One region of the Bacteroides clarus genome, then DNA from elsewhere that is predicted to be linked to it. Evidence: riboswitches for the same ligand, from Rfam matches in the RefSeq annotation. Region 1 holds a riboswitch; the other holds the start of a gene.
The links. Region 1 has a riboswitch for thiamine pyrophosphate ahead of I2F54_RS15075 (TonB-dependent receptor). Riboswitches for the same ligand answer to the same signal wherever they lie in the genome.
Positions count from the first base shown of each region.

Region 1 (8,262 bases):
GACTGCAATTTCGCAATCTGCTGTTTGTTTTCTTCCATCTGCTTGCGAATGAATTCAATATCAGAGGCTATCTGCTGTTTTGCATTCAGAGAACCCTCTGCAACCGCACCACGCTGCAAGTCCACACGGCTCTCTGCCGCATTGATTTGGCGAAATCCTTCCGAAATATCATTGAAAGTACCCATCATCTCATCCAATTCAGCATTACGCTGAGTCAATTCCATCAAAAGAGAATCGTTTTCAGCTTTCAACTGGTCTTTGCTACCGCCAGAGAAGCTATCACATGAAGCCATAACGGCCGCACATACAATTAAAACAGCTAACTTTTTCATACGCTTTTGTTTTACGTTTTGTTAATGAAGTTATTTAATCGTCTATTCCTGCTACTACAATCACTATCTCACCACGCGGTTCGTTGGCGGTGAAATGTTCTATCAATTCGGTGAGAGTACCGCGTACCGTTTCTTCGTGTATCTTAGATATTTCACGAGAGACGGATGCCTGCCGCTCCGCACCAAAATATTCCGCAAACTGCGTCAGCGCTTTTACCAAACGGTGGGGGGATTCATAAAAGACCATTGTCCGGCGTTCTTCCGCCAGCCCTTTCAGCCGTGTCATCCTACCTTTTTTCTGAGGGAGAAAGCCCTCAAAGCAGAACTTCTCGTTAGGTAATCCTGAAGCCACCAATGCCGGAACGAAGGCTGTAGCCCCCGGCAGGCATTGCACTTCAATACCGTTGCGGACACATTCGCGAACTACCAGAAAACCCGGATCGGAGATTCCCGGAGTACCCGCATCCGATATCAGCGCTACGGTTTCACCGCCCTTTATTCTATTTACAACACTTTCTACCGTTTTATGTTCATTAAATTTATGGTGAGACTGCATCGCATTCTTTATCTCAAAATGCTTCAGTAATATTCCGGAAGTCCGTGTATCTTCGGCCAGCACCAAATCCGCTTCTTTCAGAATGCGAATCGCACGGAAAGTCATATCTTCCAAATTTCCTACCGGTGTAGGCACCACATAAAGTTTTCCCATATCCGCTACTTTTTAACTGAAATACTTCTTGAGAAGTTCCACAAAATCCGCCGTCGCCTCATTCTCCTCGTCCGGCCGAACCGTTGATATAAAAACAGCCATCGCCTCATCCAAAGAAGAAGCCTCACCCAACCGGCGTACCACTTCATTCATACGCGCCGTATCCCCGTTAAACAGTTCGCGGGTAAAGCGGAACGAATCATTCAGGCTGATAGCGTGGCGTAAGTCCTTAGCCGGTTTAATACGTTCGGCCAAAATCGGCGAAGCGGGAGCTGCGATATCCGAAACGGGAGCCGTTTCAACCGGGGTTTCTGCCACAGGTTCGGAAACAACGTCCGATTCGGTCATGCCCTGCACGGTATCAGGAGCGGTCTGTCCCGCCGGAGTTATCACAAAAGCGGCATCCAGCAATTTGGTCAGCGCATCCAGCCGTTCCTGCATTTGATGGATATTCCTTTTGGCAACTATCTTCAACACAGGATTTGCATCGGCGGATATCGACTGCATCAAACATTTCAATTCCTGAACATCCAGTTCTATATCATTCAATAATGCTTGCATATCCTTCTCCCGTCCGTATTAATGGTACAAATGTAGAAATAAATAATGAAAAAATACCTGGAAGCAAACAAAATCATTACTTTTGCGACTGAATATAACACTTAAAAACATGGTATTATTCTCGGAAGACCACATACAGGAAACCAAACGCAGAGGGAGAATCGAAGTGATATGCGGCTCTATGTTCTCCGGCAAGACTGAAGAGCTTATACGCCGTTTGAAACGTGCCAAGTTCGCCAAACAACGTGTCGAAATATATAAACCTGCAATAGACACGCGCTACTCGGAAGCAGATGTCGTATCGCACGACAGTCACACCATATCTTCCACTCCGATAGACTCATCGGCAAGTATTCTGTTATTCACGTCCGAGATAGACGTAGTGGGCATTGATGAAGCGCAATTCTTTGACGAGGGTCTGATCGATGTATGCAACCAGCTTGCCAACAACGGTATACGTGTCATCGTAGCCGGACTGGACATGGACTTCCGCGGCAACCCTTTCGGGCCCATGCCGGGACTGTGCGCCATTGCGGACGAGGTGTCCAAAGTACATGCCATTTGTGTAAAATGCGGCCAACTCGCCTCATTCTCCCACCGTACCGTGAAAAACGACAAGCAAGTACTGCTGGGTGAAACAGCCGAATACGAGCCTTTGTGCCGCGAGTGCTATTTACAAGCGATAAAGGAAGACCGGCAAGCAGCAAGCGATTAGTAAATTAACACAGAAGTCTATGGAACGTAAAAAGATTACATTCGACAGTTTTATCCGCGGTGTCATTTTAGGAGTTATCATTATCGGCATATTGATGCTTCTGAAGCGTTTAAGCAGCGTTCTATTGCCTTTCTTTATCGCCTGGCTTATTGCCTATCTGATATATCCGCTGGTCACATTCTTCCAGTACAGGCTAAAGTTAAAGAACAGGATCGTATCCATATTCTGCGCATTATTGGCGCTCCTGATTGTAGGTGCCGGAGCTTTCTATCTGTTAGTTCCCCCCATGATACAGGAGTGCGGCAGAGTACAGGCCTTATTGGTTCAATACTTTTCGCACGGAACATACAACAGCAATGTGCCAACCTCTCTTTCCGAATTCTTACGGGACAATATCGATGTCAAATTCATAACCGAACTATTCAATAAAGAGAACCTGCTGGATGCGCTCAAAGAAGCCGTTCCCCGTCTATGGTCTTTACTATCGGATTCCATCGACCTATTATTCAGCGTATTCACTATATTCATCATCCTGCTATACATCATCTTCATTTTATTGGACTATGAAAGTATCGCTGAAGGCTGGACACATCTCGTACCCCTGAAATACCGTTCTTTCGTAGTGGGCATACTGAACGACGTAAAAGTAGGTATGAACAGATACTTCCGCGGGCAAGCATTCGTAGCTTTATGCGTCGGTATTTTATTCAGTATAGGCTTCCTCATCATAGACTTCCCGCTGGCCATAGGTCTCGGGCTGTTCATCGGAGCATTGAATATGGTGCCTTATCTTCAAATCATAGGTTTTGTTCCTACCATCATACTGGCAATCCTCAAAGCGTCCGACACGGGTGGGAATTTCTGGATAATCATCGCCTCGGCCATGGCGGTATTCATTGTAGTGCAAGCTATTCAAGACGGATTCATCGTACCGCGCGTCATGGGAAAAATTACCGGACTAAATCCCGCTATCATTCTATTGTCACTTTCTATATGGGGCTCATTAATGGGGATGTTGGGAATGATTATCGCGCTCCCGCTTACAACGTTAATGCTTTCCTATTACCAACGTTTCATTATCAACAGAGAAAATATTCATAAGACAGAACCATCTGATAATCAAACATAAGAAAACAAACAGCAAGAATAATGCAAACTTTTTTCGCCACAAGCCTTGCATATTCAATAAAAGTACCTATCTTTGCACCCGCTTAACAGCAATAAGGATTGATTCGCTAGCTCAGCAGGTAGAGCACAACACTTTTAATGTTGGGGTCTTGGGTTCGAGCCCCAAGCGGATCACCAAAGAGGAAGCTACCACATGGCTTCCTCTTTTTTTATCACATACCGATAACAAATCCGTCCTACGGAACGAATAAATCCGTCTCACGAGCCAAATTATTTCATCCTGCGGGAGGATCTATTTCGTCCCGCAAGACGAAATTATTCAGCTCACGGGACAAAACCAGCCGCCATTAACAAAGCTTTGTCCGTTACTATATTCCCTTCTTTATGACCGGAAGTCCAAATCCGCCCCGAATTAAAGACAGCACTTTCGGCTTCCCTTTCCGTGCTTTCCGGTAGACGGCACGAGAAACATGCAATGTCTCCACCTTACCATTATCAAAGGCAACTTCCAGATAATATTCATAGCGCATGCCATCGGACACATAGCGGTGTTTTCCTACCCTACGCCTTTTTTCATGCTGCTCCATACGTTTATCGAGTACGGTTACTGTTACCTCATGCTCGGAAGCGGCATCCGCCGACAGGTAGTTGCCGGCAAGGAACAATACATAGCAGACGGAACCTACGCACACCAAATGGCAGAGCACATTCACAATTCTGTTCTCCATGGTCGTCAGCCATATCCATTTCCGGTAGAGAGGAAGCGTCAGCATGCCCGCCGCCAATGCTACGCCAACGGGTATCCACCAGGCTGCCAACGTTTTCTCGGAAATCACATATCCCATAGCGCCCGAAAACAACACAACCAAGACAACAAAAATGCGTAATATTTTAATAAACAGAGTTCCCATCGCTTCAATTTGTATTTTCCTGCAAATATAAAAATAAAAGCGACATAACAAATTCTCCCGTACCGCATTCCGCATGAACTAACTTACCCGACGGAACGTTATAACCATACTAACTTAAAGAAGCAACCATCATGGAAAAAAACTTGATTCATAGTAATGAATTGCATTTCATTGACAAGAAACGCATTCACCGGGCAGTAGAGCAGCTGGTTGAGTCATTGGAGCTGGCCGCAGGGTCCACAACAGGATTCAATCTGTATGCAGTAGTAGAGAGCTATTTCACCGACTTGGACAAACGAAGGGAAATAAACCGTTTGCTCCATCTTGAGCAAAATATTTGCGAAGAAGTGGAAGAAGAACTTGGAGTATACGAAATGTAAAACAATGTATGTACATCGATACAAAAAGGAAGCTGCATCAAAAAATGCAGCTTCCTTTTTGTATCATATTTCTTCCGTATTCGGATTCTTTATCAATCCTTTGCCTGATGTACCGTCAACTGCGGGAACGGGAAACCGATTCCTTCTTCGTTGAATACAGTATAAATGGTCTTGTTCATATCAAAATAAACTCCCCAGTAATCACTGCTCTTCACCCAAACACGGATAACGAGGTTCACGCTGCTGGCATCCAAAGCATGCAGGGCCACAAAAGGTTCCGGAGTATCCAATACGCGGCTGTCTGCCGCAAGTACACGGCGCACGGTACTTTCCACCTTGTCGTAATTCTCGCCGTACTCCACACCGATAATCCATTCCACGCGACGGGTGTCTTCCCGACTGTAATTAGTCACGGTTCCACTGCTTAAAGCGCCGTTGGGAATATAAATCACCTTATTGTCGGACGTAGTAAGGATAGTATGGAATATCTGGATTTCGCGCACCGTACCGGATACACCCTGACTTTCAATCCAGTCGCCCACCTTGAACGGACGGAATAACAAAACGATAAGTCCGCCGGCAAAATTCTGCAGATTACCGGACAGCGCCATACCTATCGCCACACCGGCAGACGCCAGCAAAGCGGCAAACGAAGTCGTCTCGACCCCCAACTTACCGATAACGGCTATAATCAGCAGAATTGTCAACAGTATGTTCACAAGGCTCTTGACGAAGCTCTGAATACTTGCATCGATATTCCGCTTCACAAGAAGTTTGGACACCAGCTTTTTGATGAAAGAAATAAGGAAACGTCCCACCACAAAGATGATAGCCGCCCCTATGATACGGCCGCCGGCTCCCACTCCCCAGTCTATCAGTTGCTGCATAAAAATCTGAAGTTTGCTGAAGCCCTCTTCAGAAGCCTGGACGGCAAACACCGCCATTAATAAAGATGATAACATAATGATTTATAGTTTATAAATTACTGAATGCAAAATTAACAAATAAATCTATTTTCCGTTCACATTATTTGTACCTTTCGGCCAAAAGAGATACTTTTGCACCCGATTTCAACTAAGGGGTGCCCTAATATGACGGGCTGAGAACATACCCATTGACCTGATCCGGGTAGTGCCGGCGGAGGGAAAAGAAGAAAAGTTCCCCTTTTCTGTATTCATCTTTAATAGTTTAAATTGCAAATGAGAAAGTATGCAATGGCGGCATGTCTGTTTATGGCAGCGCTGAATGTCTGTGCACAGACAAAGGAAAAAGACAGTCTGCGAGTGATAGACTTGCAGGAGGTAGAGATTATCTCCACACGTGCCACAGGAACCACTCCGGTGGCGTTTACCAACATCAACAAAGAACAACTTAAAAAGCAGAACTTCGGTCAGGACTTGCCGTATCTGTTGAGCATGACACCTTCCGCCATCACCACCAGCGATGCCGGAGCGGGTATCGGCTACACTACGTTAAGAGTTCGCGGCACAGACGGAACCCGCATTAACGTCACCGCCAACGGCATTCCCATCAACGATGCCGAAAGCCATAATGTATTCTGGGTGAACCTGCCCGACTTCGCATCGTCCGTCAAAGACATGCAGATACAACGCGGTGCAGGAACTTCCACCAATGGCGCAGGAGCTTTCGGAGCCAGCATCAACATGCAGACCGGAGACTTCTCGCTGAAACCGTATGCCGAGCTGAACGGTTCGTACGGCTCGTTCAATACGCACAAAGAAACGGTAAAAGCGGGTACGGGACTTATCAACGAGCATTGGTCTTTCGACGCCCGCCTGTCCAATATCAGTTCGGACGGATACATCGACCGCGCATCGGTCGGGCTGAACTCTTACTACCTGCAAGGTGGGTATTACAACGACAACACCTCCGTCAAACTGATAACGTTCGGCGGTAAAGAACGCACTTACCATGCCTGGAATTACGCCAGCAAAAAAGAAATGGAAAAATACGGCCGCCGCTACAACTCCTGCGGGTATATGTACACCGACGACAACGGCATAGACCACTTCTACGAAGACCAGACTGACAATTACGTACAGAAGAATTATCAGCTGCTTTTCAACCACAACTTCACTTCCGCCTGGAATGTAAACGCAGGTCTGCACTACACCAAAGGAGACGGCTACTATCAAGAGTACAAAGACGGGCGCGAGCTGGTGGAATACGGCCTGCTTCCGTACGAACACGACGGTGAAACCGTAAACGAGAGCGACCTTATCCGCAAAAAAGCAATGGACAACCGCTTCGGCGGCGGTATCTTCTCCGTTAATTATAAGGGTGACCGCCTTCACGCATCCCTCGGCGGCGGGCTGAACCGCTATGACGGCGACCACTTCGGCAAAGTGTTGTGGGTGAAGAACTACATCGGCAACCTCGACCCCGACAAAGACTACTACCGCAACAATGCCACCAAGAATGACGGTAACCTCTACCTGAAAGCCGACTACGAGTTGTGCAACGGTCTCAATGTCTATGCGGATTTGCAGTACCGCCACATCTCTTATAAGATGTACGGACAGAACGACAAGTGGAACAGCGTTACCAATGACGGCTTGCAGCAACTCGCCATTCACGAGAAGTTCGACTTCTTCAATCCCAAAGCCGGACTGTCGTGGCAGCTCAACCGTAACAACCGGATATACGGTTCGTTCAGCGTAGCCCACAAAGAGCCGACGCGCAACAACTATACGGACGGCAAGTTCACCGAGCATCCCAAAGCAGAGCGTTTGTTCGACTACGAGCTGGGTTACACCTTTGCCGATTCATGGCTGACATTCGGTGCCAACCTATACTACATGGATTACAAAGACCAGTTGGTGCTGACCGGCGAACTGAATGAAATCGGTGAAGCCGTAGCCGCCAATGTGCCCGACAGCTATCGCATGGGTATCGAACTGATGGCAGGCTTAAAGCTGCCTTGCGGCTTCCAATGGGACATCAACGCCACTTTGAGCCGTAACCGCGTAGAGAACTTCACCGAAACCCTTTACGAGAACGAAGACCCGGCGGGCGAAAAGTGGAGCACCTATCTGGGCGACACTCATATCGCCTTCTCTCCCGACTTCCTGCTGAACAACCGCTTCGGCTATACTTACAAAGGCTTTGAAGCATCTTTGCAATCACAATACGTCAGCAAGCAATACATGAGCAACCTGGACTGTAAAGACCATATTCTGGATGCCTATTTCGTCAGCAACCTGAACTTATCATACACGTTTACGTTACCCAAAATAAAGTCGGTAACCATAGGCTGTACCGTCTACAACCTCTTCAATGAAGAGTACGAAAACAATGGCTACGCAGGCAGCGGTTTCTATTACGAGGGCGGGCAGAAAGTACGCTACAATTATGCAGGATATGCGGCGCAGGCCGGTACCAATGTATTAGGACATATCTCTTTGCGTTTCTAAACTTGATTATGGAGCAGACACTCGAAATTATCGGAACACTTGTCGGACTTCTCTACCTCTGGCTGGAATATCGGGCAAGCATCTATCTTTGG
Region 1 is NZ_JADNLF010000016.1:73,770-82,031, reverse strand. Features, by position in the region: gene I2F54_RS15120 (Cbp1 family collagen-binding glycoprotein adhesin) at 1-332, opposite strand, end outside; gene rsmI (16S rRNA (cytidine(1402)-2'-O)-methyltransferase) at 367-1,041, opposite strand; gene I2F54_RS15110 (hypothetical protein) at 1,054-1,602, opposite strand; gene I2F54_RS15105 (thymidine kinase) at 1,712-2,317, shown strand; gene I2F54_RS15100 (AI-2E family transporter) at 2,337-3,446, shown strand; tRNA gene I2F54_RS15095 (tRNA-Lys) at 3,547-3,622, shown strand; gene I2F54_RS15090 (hypothetical protein) at 3,814-4,356, opposite strand; gene I2F54_RS15085 (hypothetical protein) at 4,488-4,736, shown strand; gene I2F54_RS15080 (mechanosensitive ion channel family protein) at 4,829-5,680, opposite strand; TPP riboswitch at 5,804-5,900, shown strand; gene I2F54_RS15075 (TonB-dependent receptor) at 5,936-8,170, shown strand; gene pnuC (nicotinamide riboside transporter PnuC) at 8,179-8,262, shown strand, end outside.

Region 2 (8,262 bases), on a different contig from region 1:
CGATGGCGTTCTTAATTTGAACGGCGGCGCGGGCTACAACGTCGAAATCGGGATTGGTAGCGGCACCGTTCATATAACGTGCGTGGCTGAATACGTTGGCAGTACCCCACAGCAGTTTGATGCCGGTTTCTGCCTGTTTTTGCTTTGCGTAAGCAACGATAGCTTTCAAGTTTGCTTCATATTCTTCAATGGTAGCGGCTTCTTCGCAAAGGTCTACGTCGTGGAAGCAATAGTATTCGATGCCCATCTTTTGCATGAATTCAAAACCTGCGTCCATTTTATTCTTGGCAGCCTGTACTTTGTCGGCATCACCATTCCAGGGGAACTGTTTTGTGCCGCCGCCAAACTGGTCGCCGCCTTCTGCGCAGAGTGTGTGCCACCATGCCATGGCAAACTTCAACCAGTCTTTCATTTTCTTACCCATGATGACTTTCTCTGCATCGTAATAGCGGAATGCCATCGGATTCATACTTTCTTTACCTTCGAATTTAATTTTTCCTATACCGGGAAAATACTCTTTTGTTGCCATAATTCTAATTGTTTTTAAAGGATTAATATATTTACTGTTTAACTGTTTGCTATTTCATATTGATGTCCAGACATTGTTTCCAACGTGCATACGCATCTGCGTAAGCCTGACGGTCGGACTGCTTCGGCTCTATGATTTCCAGTTTCTCCAATGTTGCAAAAGCTTCGTTATTGTCTTTATAAATACCCGCGCCTATACCTGCGCCTTTGGCCGCACCTACCGAACCGTCGGTATCATAAAGTTCGATTACCGCTCCCGTTACGCCGGCCAGTGTTTCGCGGAACAGCGGACTGAGGAACATATTGGCCTTGCCCGCATGGATTTTTTGTACCGGAATACCCATTTGCTCCATAATATCGATACCATATTTAAAGGAGAATACGATTCCTTCCTGTGCGGCACGGATAATGTGCTGCTTGCCATGCTGGTTAAAGTTGACACCCTGAACGGAACAACCTATCTCCTTGTTTTCCAGCATACGCTCTGCACCGTTTCCAAAAGGCAGGATACTGATACCTGCACTGCCGATGGGAGCTTGAGCCGCAAGAATATTCATGTCGTTGTAAGAAATACCTTCGGGAGCAACGGTGCGTTTCACCCACGAGTTGAGAATACCCGTACCATTGATGCACAAGAGGACTCCCAAACGGGTTTGTTCTGCGGTGTGATTGACGTGCGCAAAGGTGTTGACACGTGATTTCGGGTCATAATTCACTTCACTGTTCACACCGTACACTACTCCGGATGTTCCTGCGGTAGATGCAATTTCACCGGGATTGAATACATTCAGTGACAATGCGTTATTAGGCTGGTCACCGGCACGGTATGTAATTGGCGTACCCTCTTTCAAACCCAATTCTTGCGCAGCCGTAGCATTTACACGTCCTTGTTCGGAAAAAGTAGGTTTGATATCGGCTATCAGCGAATGGTCAAAACCATAATATTTCATCAGGAAGTCCGCTACCCGGTTGTTCTTGAAATCCCAGAACATACCTTCCGACAAGCCTGATACGGTAGTGCAGATTGTACCGCTCAACTTCATGGCAATGTAATCGCCGGGCAGCATAATCTTGTATATCTTCTCATAGACAGAAGGCTCGTTTTCCTTTATCCAGGCAAGTTTGGATGCCGTGAAGTTACCCGGAGAGTTCAACAGATGAGAAAGGCACACTTCCTCTCCCAACGTTTCAAAAGCTTTTTGTCCGTAAGGCACTGCTCTTGAATCACACCAGATGATTGCCGGGCGCAATACATGTTGGTCTTTGTCAACGCACACCAGCCCATGCATCTGGTAAGAGATACCGATTGCTTTGATATCTGCCGCATCCACACGGGAATCTGCCAATACGGCTTGCGTAGCCAATTTTAAGTTTTCCCACCAGTTTTCCGGATTTTGTTCCGCCCAACCCGGTTTTACGGCGATAATTTCCGCCTCTGTTTTCGGAAAGAATGCAGAAGAGACACATTTGCCACTTTCTGCGTTTACCAAACTCGCTTTTACGGACGAGCTGCCGATGTCATAACCTAATAAATACATGATGAAGATTTATGATTTTTAATTTATGATTTATGCTTTCATCGTCTCACCTTATTATATATCTTTTTGTCAAACCGATAATACCGTGCAGCGCGGTGGGCTACGCCTTGTTGTTTTTCTTCCAAGGGAACCACATATTCCATGAGGGCTATCTTTTTATGGAAATTGCGCACATCAATCTGTTTGCCGTACAATAATTCGTATAAGGTGCGAAGCTGGGATGCCGTAAATTTACGCGGCAGCAAATCAAACAATGACGATGGATTAAACTCTATATATTGGCGGATGTAGGTCATAGCCTCTTTGATGATAAGGTTATGGTCGAATGCCAGCGCTTTGATGTCCGGCAAAGCCACCCAACTTGCCATATAATCGTCCAAATCACGATTCAGCGCACGGTCTATCTTTACCAGCGAGAGGTATGCGATGGTTACGATACGCTCCACTTTGGACTGCATGGCCCGTTCCAGCCAATGTACATCCTTAGGGTCTTTGGTGCGGTTTTTGGAACCGAATGCCTTGAACTGCATCAGATTTACATTTTTGAGACCTGTCAATTCGTTCAGTACCCGTTGGGCAGCTTCATCCAAATCCTCGTCCATATAAATCAAACTGCCGGGAAGTTTCATGTCATGAAAGATTTCACCTTCTTCCTCTCCCGCCCGTTTAATCAGCAGAACTTTCAATTGCTCTCCGTCAAAACCGATCACTACACAATCTACGGAAATATGATTGTTGGCCAACGGCATGTTATGTTCCATGTTTTGCATAATATTTATGTTTAACGGCTGCAAATATAATGAGGTTTTTCTAATTTGCAATAAAGAAAAAAGAATATTTTAATGATGTTATAAAGCATTATTTTACAGGTAAATACATATCATACATTTTACAATATGAACTTATTGTGTTATCGTATAAAATACAATATGTAATTTAAGCGGATACCCGGCATAAGTAATTGTAAGATATACAATAACTGTAAACTGCTTAATTTATAAGGATTTTACCGTTTGCCTGCCTGTCCTTTGAAGGTGGTACATATTGTATTCTAACCACATGTAAAAATAGTGCATTGCACAAAAAACGTTCATTTGTGCGGTGGTTATCAGAAAAACCTATACCTTTGCACCACTTTTTTAATTAAACACTAAAAATAAGTAAATATGAAAGCATTTGTATTTCCAGGTCAAGGTGCTCAGTTCGTAGGAATGGGTAAAGACTTGTACGAAAATTCGGCTTTAGCCAAAGAACTTTTTGAAAAAGCAAACGATATCCTCGGATATCGTATTACAGATATTATGTTCAACGGCACGGACGAAGATTTGCGCCAAACCAAAGTAACGCAACCTGCCGTATTCCTTCATTCGGTAATTTCCGCGCTTTGTATGGGCGATGATTTCAAACCGGAAATGACTGCCGGTCACTCACTCGGTGAGTTCTCCGCATTGGTTGCCGCCGGCGCGTTGAGCTTTGAAGACGGTCTGAAACTTGTATATGCCCGTGCCATGGCAATGCAGAAAGCTTGTGAAGCGCAGCCTTCCACTATGGCCGCCATCATTGCTTTGCCGGACGAAAAAGTGGAAGAAATCTGCGCACAGGTAAGTGCGGAAGGCGAGGTTTGCGTGGCTGCCAATTACAACTGTCCGGGACAAATCGTAATCTCAGGTTCCATTGAAGGCATCAACAAGGCTTGCGAACTGATGAAAGCCGCCGGAGCGAAGCGCGCTTTGCCTTTAAAGGTAGGCGGTGCATTCCACTCTCCGCTGATGAATCCTGCCAAGGTCGAATTGGAAGCAGCTATCAACGCTACTGAAATCCATACTCCGAAATGCCCTGTCTATCAGAATGTAGACGCTCTTCCTCATACGGATCCGGCTGAAATCAAGAAGAATCTTGTGGCTCAGCTGACAGCTTCCGTACGCTGGACTCAAACAGTCAAGAATATGGTTGCCGACGGTGCTACCGACTTTACGGAATGCGGTCCGGGTGCAGTTCTGCAAGGGCTTATCAAGAAGATTGATGCCAGTGCAACGGCTCATGGCATTGCATAATCCATAAAAAAAATTCCTTTTGGAGTTACTTCCGGTGGGGATGTGTCAAAATTTCGATTGGCACATCCCCATCTTTTTTATTCATTTTGCTTCCCTTTGATAAAAAATCCTCTCCTTTTGTTTTTTATATTTTATTTTCCTTTACCTTTGCCACCGTAAAGACAAAGGGGTGCCCCGACGGGCTGAGATTATACCCTCGAACCTGATGCAGTTAGTACTGCCGTAGGAATTGGATATTTTTTCTTTTTGGAACTTACCTTAACGGTACTTCTTTGTATTTACTTCCATTGTTTTACTTAACAGAAACAAAACATGAAAGTATTAATCAACAACAAAGAAGTGGAAACCGAGGCCGTTACCCTTTTACAACTGACAAATGAACTTTCCCTGCCGGCGCAAGGCGTCGCCGTTGCTGTCGATAACCGCATGGTTCCACGTGCGGAATGGACGGATTATGCTCTGTCCGAAGGAATATCTATCGTTATAATAAAAGCTGCCTGCGGCGGATAAGCCTATGAAATCACTTCAGTTCATTACACATTACACCGAAAAGTATTCCTACCTCGACTCGGCCCGTATGGCTTTGGAAGGCGGTTGCCGATGGATACAACTGCGCATGAAAGATGCCGGAAAAGAGGAGATACTGCCCATAGCGACGGAAATACGAAAATTATGCAATGATTGCGGCGCAATATTCATTATCGACGACCATGTGGAACTGGTCAGGGAAATTCGTGCTGACGGCGTACATCTCGGCAAGAATGATATGCCCGTTGCCGAAGCGCGGCGCATACTCGGAGACGAATATATCATAGGCGGTACGGCCAACACATACGAAGATGTAAAGAAGCATTGGCTCGACGGAGTAAATTACATCGGCTGCGGACCGTTCAGATATACCACCACCAAACAAAAGCTCAGTCCTATTCTGGGTTTGGAAGGATATAAAGAGATTATCCGTCAAATGCGCACGGAGAACATCAACCTGCCTATCGTCGCTATCGGCGGAATTACCTTCGCAGATATTCCGTCTGTCATACAGACAGGAGTTACGGGCATTGCCCTTTCGGGTACCGTGCTGCGGGCGGATAATCCGGTGGAAGAAATGCGGAGAATACTTACGGCAATCAATCAAACAGACAATCACCGAACTAACAAATAAATAAGATATGGAGAAATTAATCATTGCGGGACGTGAATTCAACTCCCGCCTGTTTTTGGGAACGGGAAAGTTCAATTCCAATGAAATCATGGAGCAGTCCATTCTGGCATCCGGCACGGAAATGGTGACGGTGGCCATGAAACGTATAGAGCTGGAGAATAAAGAAGATGATATGCTGAAGCATATCCGTCATCCCCATATCCAGCTTCTGCCCAACACTTCCGGCGTGCGCAACGCCGAAGAAGCCGTATTTGCCGCGCAAATGGCACGCGAAGCATTCGGAACCAACTGGCTGAAACTGGAAATCCACCCCGATCCGCGCTATCTTCTTCCCGACTCCACCGAAACCCTGAAAGCTACGGAAGAGCTGGTAAAGTTAGGCTTTATAGTTCTTCCCTATTGTCAGGCAGACCCTACGCTTTGTAAACGTCTGGAAGAAGCCGGAGCCGCCACCGTCATGCCGCTGGGTGCGCCTATCGGTACGAATAAAGGATTGCAGACCCGCGACTTCCTGCGGATTATCATCGAACAGGCCACCATACCTGTGGTGGTAGATGCCGGCATCGGTGCTCCCAGCCATGCCGCCGAAGCAATGGAAATGGGCGCTTCCGCCTGTCTGGTCAACACGGCCATTGCCGTAGCGGGCAATCCCGTAGCCATGGCAGAGGCTTTCAAACAAGCCGTAGAAGCAGGACGCATGGCTTATGAAGCCGGTTTAGGATTGCAGGCCGATAACTTTGTGGCCGAGGCCAGTTCTCCCCTTACAGCCTTTCTCAATGAATAAAACACATTATTAAATAAGCTATGAAACCAAGAATTAAATTTCCCCGTTCGGAAAAGGTATACCTGTCGGGAAACATATATCCGGAACTGCGCGTGGCTATGCGCAAAGTAGAGCAAGTACCCAGTACGACTTTTGTCGGAGAAGAAAAAGTCATTACTCCCAATCCGGACATTTACATTTACGACACCAGCGGTCCGTTCAGCGACCCCGATATAGAGATTGACCTTAAAAAAGGATTGCCCCGTCTGCGCGAGCCCTGGATTTTGCGTCGTGACGATGTGGAGCAGTTGCCGGAAATTACTTCGGAATACGGCCGTATGCGCCGTGACGACAAGTCGCTCGACCACCTGCGCTTTGAGCATATCTCATTACCCTATCGCGCCAAACAAGGCAAATGCTGCACGCAGATGTATTATGCCAAGCAAGGCATCATCACTCCCGAAATGGAATATGTGGCGATTCGCGAGAACATGAATTGCGCCGAATTAGGAATAGAAACGCATATCACTCCCGAATTCGTCCGCCAAGAAATAGCGGAAGGGCGTGCTTTGCTTCCCGCCAATATCAATCATCCCGAAGCCGAACCGATGATTATCGGCCGTAACTTCCTTGTGAAAATCAATACGAACATCGGTAACTCCGCCACCACTTCAAGCATCGACGAAGAAGTGGAAAAAGCACTTTGGAGCTGCAAATGGGGCGGTGACACTTTAATGGATTTATCTACCGGAGAAAACATCCACGAAACGCGCGAATGGATTATCCGAAACTGCCCGGTTCCCGTAGGCACGGTGCCCATCTATCAGGCATTGGAAAAGGTGAACGGCAAAGTAGAGGAGCTCACTTGGGAACTCTATCGGGATACCTTGATTGAACAATGCGAGCAAGGCGTGGACTACTTCACCATACACGCGGGTATCCGCCGCCACAACGTACACCTGGCGGATAAACGTCTGTGCGGTATCGTAAGCCGCGGCGGAAGCATCATGAGCAAATGGTGCTTGGTACACGACCGGGAGAGCTTTCTGTACGAGCATTTCGATGACATCTGCGATATATTGGCGCAATACGATGTAGCCGTTTCCTTGGGCGACGGCCTGCGTCCCGGTTCTACGTACGATGCCAATGACGAAGCGCAGTTTGCCGAACTCGATACCATGGGCGAGCTTGTGCTCCGTGCCTGGGACAAGAATGTACAGGCTTTCATCGAAGGCCCCGGACACGTGCCCATGCACAAGATTAAGGAGAATATGGAACGTCAGATAGAGAAGTGCCACAATGCGCCGTTCTACACGCTCGGCCCGCTGGTTACGGATATTGCTCCGGGGTACGACCATATCACTTCTGCCATCGGTGCGGCGCAAATAGGTTGGCTGGGTACGGCAATGCTGTGCTACGTTACTCCGAAAGAGCACCTTGCATTGCCCGACAAAGAAGATGTACGCGTAGGTGTCATTACCTATAAGATAGCCGCCCATGCCGCCGACCTTGCCAAAGGGCATCCCGGCGCGCAAGTACGCGACAACGCCTTGAGCAAGGCACGTTACGAGTTCCGCTGGAAAGACCAGTTCGACCTTTCGCTCGACCCGGAACGCGCACAGACCTATTTCCGGGCGGGACACCATATCGACGGAGAATACTGCACCATGTGCGGGCCGAATTTCTGCGCGATGCGGTTGTCAAGAGAATTAAAGAAAAAAGAGTGATTCAATAAAAAGAATTATATGTTTTCAGACGAATTAGAAAAAATATCCTGGGAAGAGACGACCGACCGCATCCACTCCAAAACAGATGCGGACGTACGTCGTGCTCTTTCCAAAGAACATTGTGACGTAGAGGACTTTATGGCACTCATCTCACCGGCCGCCGTCCCCTATCTGGAAACGATGGCGCGTTTAAGCAAAAAGTATACGGAGGAACGTTTCGGCAAAACGATTTCCATGTTTGTGCCGTTGTATATTACGAACTCCTGTACCAACTCCTGCGTGTACTGCGGCTTCCATATCAGTAATCCCATGCCCCGCACCATATTGACGGAAGAGGAAATTGTGAACGAATACAAGGCTATCAAAAAGCTCGCTCCCTTTGAGAACCTGTTGCTGGTTACGGGTGAAAACCCCGCCAAAGCCGGCGTTCCCTATATCGCCCGCGCACTCGATTTGGCAAAGCCTTATTTCAGTAACCTGAAGATTGAGG
Region 2 is NZ_JADNLF010000003.1:119,666-127,927, forward strand. Features, by position in the region: gene xylA (xylose isomerase) at 1-529, opposite strand, end outside; gene I2F54_RS04570 (xylulokinase) at 579-2,066, opposite strand; gene I2F54_RS04575 (NUDIX hydrolase) at 2,105-2,836, opposite strand; gene fabD (ACP S-malonyltransferase) at 3,233-4,120, shown strand; TPP riboswitch at 4,276-4,366, shown strand; gene thiS (sulfur carrier protein ThiS) at 4,433-4,630, shown strand; gene I2F54_RS04590 (thiamine phosphate synthase) at 4,635-5,282, shown strand; gene I2F54_RS04595 (thiazole synthase) at 5,290-6,066, shown strand; gene thiC (phosphomethylpyrimidine synthase ThiC) at 6,087-7,772, shown strand; gene thiH (2-iminoacetate synthase ThiH) at 7,791-8,262, shown strand, end outside.
Region 2: linked by a shared signal. The riboswitch ahead of thiS (sulfur carrier protein ThiS) and the one ahead of I2F54_RS15075 (TonB-dependent receptor) in region 1 are both predicted to bind thiamine pyrophosphate.